2 regions of the Streptomyces sp. NPDC052396 genome follow, and region 1 is predicted to be linked to the other one. Evidence: riboswitches for the same ligand, from Rfam matches in the RefSeq annotation. Region 1 holds a riboswitch; the other holds the start of a gene.
The links. Region 1 has a riboswitch for cobalamin ahead of metE (5-methyltetrahydropteroyltriglutamate--homocysteine S-methyltransferase). Riboswitches for the same ligand answer to the same signal wherever they lie in the genome.

Region 1 (2,194 bases):
GTCGGCGAGGCCGAGGAGCGTGGCCAGGGTGGACAGCGACTTCTCCAGGTCGTTGATCCACACATTGCGGCCGTCCACGACGCCCGCGACGAGGCGCTTGCCGGGCAGGCCGCCGGCCGCCGCGAGGTCGTCGAGGTTGGCGGCGGCGGGCCCGGTGAAGTCCAGAGCCAGCCCTTCGACGGGCGCCTTGGCGAGTACCGGCAGGGCCTCACCGAGCCGGTCGAAGTACGAGGCGACCAGCAGCTTCGGCCGTTCGGTGAGCGCACCGAGGTCGCGATAGGCGCGGGCGGCGGCGTTCAGCTCGGCGGGGGTGCGGTCCTGGACGAGGGCGGGTTCGTCCAGCTGCACCCATCCCGCGCCGGCCGCCCGCAGGTCGGCGAGCACCTGTGCGTACACCGGCAGCAGCCGGTCCAGCAGGGTCAGCGGCTGGAAGTCCGCGGGGGCGCCGGGTGCGGGCTTGGCGAGCAGCAGATAGGTCACGGGCCCCACGAGCACGGGGCGCGCGGAGAGACCCAGTGCGGCCGCTTCCGTCAGTTCGGCGACCTGCTTGGCGGAGTCGGCGCTGAAGACCGTGCCGGGCCCGAGTTCGGGGACGAGGTAGTGGTAGTTGGTGTCGAACCACTTGGTCATCTCCAGTGGCGGCAGGTCCTCGGTGCCGCGCGCCATGGCGAAGTAGCCGTCCAGCGGGTCCGCCGCGACGGCGGCACGGTGGCGGTCGGGGATCGCGCCGACCATCACGGTGGTGTCCAGCACATGGTCGTAGTACGAGAAGTCGCCGGTCGGCACCTCGTCCACACCGGCCTCGGCGAGCTGCTGCCAGCTGGTGCTGCGCAGCACGGACGCGGTCCGGTGGAGTTCGGCGGCGCTGACGCGGCCCTTCCAGTAGCCCTCGATCGCCTTCTTCAGTTCCCGGTTCGGGCCCTGGCGGGGGTAGCCATACACGGTGGCGCGTACTGCCGCGGCTGCGGACTTGGCTGTCACAAGACTCTCCTTCGCGAGCTCTTGGCAAAACGACCCCGGGATGAGGCGAAGGCGCGAAGGATGGCAGACCGGGCGGACCACGCAGCCTGTGCCACCGCACACGCTCGTGCCCGCCTGATATATGCGCCGACCCGCCCTCGAGGTCACCGGGATCTCCGCGTACGCATGGGCGCACACGGGCAACGGGCAGGTCTTCGGACTCGCGGGCACGTCCGCCGGTCTCCCGGCGGGCACCTACTGGCCGTCGCTTCCCGGATCCGCGGCACGGATCCAGTGCGTATGACGGCGGTCGTTCCCACTCACCGCTGCGGGGCAGTCCCGGATTTCCACCGGGTTCCCTCTTACGACGCGCCCGCCTGGCGGACGGGGCGAACCTGTTGCCCCGCCAGATTAGGACGCGGGCCGTGCTTGCGGGTATCGCTGTTCCGGATTCCGGAAGGTGACCTGGGACACGGAAACCTCAGCTCTGGCCGCACCCGGGTCCCTCAGCCCCGGTCGTAGGGGTGGAACCCCCGGCCGGTCTTGCGGCCGAGCAGCCCGGCTTCGACCATCCGCAGCAGCAGCGGCGGCGGGGCGTACAGGGGTTCCTTGAACTCCTCGTACAGCGCCCGGGCGATGGAGGCCACGGTGTCCAAGCCGATCAGATCGGCGAGCCTGAGCGGTCCCATCGGATGGGCGCAGCCCAGCTCCATGCCCTGGTCCACGTCGGTGGCGGTGGCGAAGCCGGACTCCGCCATCCGGATGGCCGACAGCAGGTAGGGGATGAGGAGGGAGTTGACCACAAAGCCGGCCCGGTCCTTGGAGCGGATCGCGGTCTTGCCGAGCGTGTCGCGGGCGAATGCCTCTGCCGTGGCGGCTGCTTCGGTGCTGGTGTGCAGCGAGGTGACGATCTCCACCAGGGGCATGACCGGCACGGGGTTGAAGAAGTGCAGCCCGAGGACCCGGTCGGCCCGGCCGGTGGCCATACCCAGGCGCATCACGGGGATGGAGGAGGTGTTGGTGGCCAGGATGGCCCCCGGGTCCTCGACGATCTTGCTGAGGGCGGTGAAGATCTCCGTCTTGACCTCCGGGTTCTCCACGACGGCTTCGACGACCAGGTGCCGGTCGGCGAGATCTTCGAGGCTGGTGGTGAAGACGAGCCGGGCCAGAGCGTCTTCGGCGGTCGCCCGGTCCGTCTTGCCGCGGTGGACGGCGCGTTCCAGGGAGGTGGCGA
Region 2 (2,194 bases), on a different contig from region 1:
TTGGCGGTGCGGTTGGCGGCGTCCTTGAAGGTCATCCAGCCGTTGCCGGTCTGCGCCAGGGTGCGCATCATCCGGGCGTAGAGCACCCGGGCCGGGATGGTCTTGACGGCCTTGCCCGCGGCCTCGTAGGCGCGGTACGCGGCGTCGAACTCATCGCCGTAGAGGTCGACCAGGTCCGGGGTGTCCACCGGGGAGAACAGCGACCAGTCGGCGTCCGCCTCCACCCGGCGCATGAACTCGTCCGGGATCCAGTGCGCGATGTTGAGGTTGTGGGTGCGGCGGGCCTCCTCGCCCGTGTTGTCCCGCAGCTCCAGGAACTCCTCGATGTCCGCGTGCCAGGTCTCCAGGTAGACGCAGGCCGCGCCCTTGCGCCGGCCGCCCTGGTTGACGGCCGCCACCGAGGCGTCCAGGGTGCGCAGGAAGGGCACGATGCCATTGGAGTGGCCGTTGGTGCCCCGGATCAGCGAACCGCGGGAGCGGATGCGGGAGTAGGACAGGCCGATGCCGCCGGCGTGCTTCGACAGCCGGGCCACCTGGTGGTAGCGCTCGTAGATGGAGTCCAGCTCGTCCAGCGGGGAGTCCAGCAGGTAGCAGGAGGACATCTGCGGGTGCCGGGTGCCGGAGTTGAACAGGGTGGGGGAGGAGGGCAGGTAGGAGAGCGTGCTGGTGAGCCGGTAGAGCTCGGCCACGTCCGCCAGCGCCCGCTCCGAGTGGTCCTCGGCCAGGCCGCAGGCCACCCGCAGCAGGAAGTGCTGCGGGGTCTCGATCACCTGGCGGGTGATCGGGTGGCGCAGCAGGTAGCGGCTGTGCAGGGTGCGCAGGCCGAAGTAGCCGAAGCGGTCGTCGGCGCCATCCCCCAGCGCCGCGTCCACCAGGGCGTCCAAGCGCCCGGCGTGGGCGGTGACGAACGCGGCCGTCTCGTCGCCGATCAGGCCCTCGCGGTGGCCGACCGCGACCGAGGCGGTGAAGGAGACGGCGCCCTGGCCGGCGGCCTCCTCGCGGATGGCCAGGGTGAGCAGCCGGGCGGCCAGCTTGGAGTACTCGGGCTCCTCGGCGATCAGGCCGGCGGCGGCCTCGGTGGCCAGCGAGCGCAGCTCGGCCTCGTCGGAGCCGGGGTGCCGGCCGCGCAGGGCGGCCGCGGCGACCTTGCCGGGGTCCGTGGCGGGCAGATCGGCGGTCAGTTCGGTCAGGGTGCGCAGCAGCGCGGTCCCGGGACCGCCGGACGCCTCCGCTGAAACTGAGACCGGATCTGCGGGCGCGATGGTCACTGGGGCTCTCCCTCGCTCGGCTGGGGGCCGGGCGGGAGAGCGGCAAGGGCGCGTCAGGGCAGCCCTGAGCGCGTCAGGGCAGCACCACACCGCGTCCCTCGGCCCAACCCGCGAGGCCCGGACGTATTCCACGCCCAGGCCAAGCCGTACGGCTCGGTCATGGGCGTGCTGTCGGCAGGTCCTCGGACTGGTGGTGCGTCAAAAGAGCACACATACACCGTTGCGGGACAGTTCCGGATTTCCACCGGATTCCCCTGCGGCGACAGCGAAGACGAGCATACATCTAGTGCCGGGCGGCAAAGGCACCCCCACATGTAGTGCCGGGATCGTGATAGTGCGCCCAGGGCTGGGCCTGATTGCCGTGCTGGGGACACTCTGGAGGCCGGTATCGACGCGCCCTGATCGAGGCTTGTGTTCGCTTCTTGACGCATTGTGATTAATCTACGGAATGAGTAATTCCTGGCCCCGTCCGACCCTGCGAAGGACGCCCATGTGATGGCTCTCCGCTTCTCCCTGGCAAAGACCGTCTACGGTACTCGCCGGCGCGCTCTGCGCGCCCTCCTGCTGCTCGCCCTGGTGGCCCTGGCGGCCGGACTGGGCGGCCGGGGGGTCGGAGAAAGACTGGCGCCCGGGGGCTGGACGCCCGCCGGCGCCGAGTCCACCCGGGCCGATGCCCTGCTGGCCGACCGCTTCCACGCGGGGCAGCCCCAGTTGCTGTTGTTGGCGACCGCGAAGGGTTCCCTGGACGCCCCGGAGGCCGAGCGGGCCGGCCGCGAACTGACCGCCCGGCTCACCGCCGACCCGCATATCGCCTGGGTGCGCGGCTACTGGCCGCGGCACCCGGCCGAGTTGCGCGCCCGCGACGGGCACAGCGCCGTGGTGGCGGTGCGCTTCACCGGCGATGAACGCGCGGTGCGCGCGGCGAG

Region 2: it holds a riboswitch for cobalamin, as region 1 does, so the genes downstream of both, ACIHFE_RS05940 (ribonucleoside-diphosphate reductase subunit alpha) here and metE (5-methyltetrahydropteroyltriglutamate--homocysteine S-methyltransferase) in region 1, are expected to answer to the same signal.

Annotation. Positions count from the first base shown of each region.
Region 1 is NZ_JBIUAW010000005.1:435,057-437,250, forward strand. It holds gene metE (5-methyltetrahydropteroyltriglutamate--homocysteine S-methyltransferase) at 1-981, opposite strand, end outside; cobalamin riboswitch at 1,149-1,374, opposite strand; gene ACIHFE_RS15980 (3-hydroxybutyryl-CoA dehydrogenase) at 1,467-2,194, opposite strand, start outside.
Region 2 is NZ_JBIUAW010000002.1:195,471-197,664, forward strand. It holds gene ACIHFE_RS05940 (ribonucleoside-diphosphate reductase subunit alpha) at 1-1,268, opposite strand, end outside; cobalamin riboswitch at 1,424-1,564, opposite strand; gene ACIHFE_RS05945 (MMPL family transporter) at 1,764-2,194, shown strand, end outside.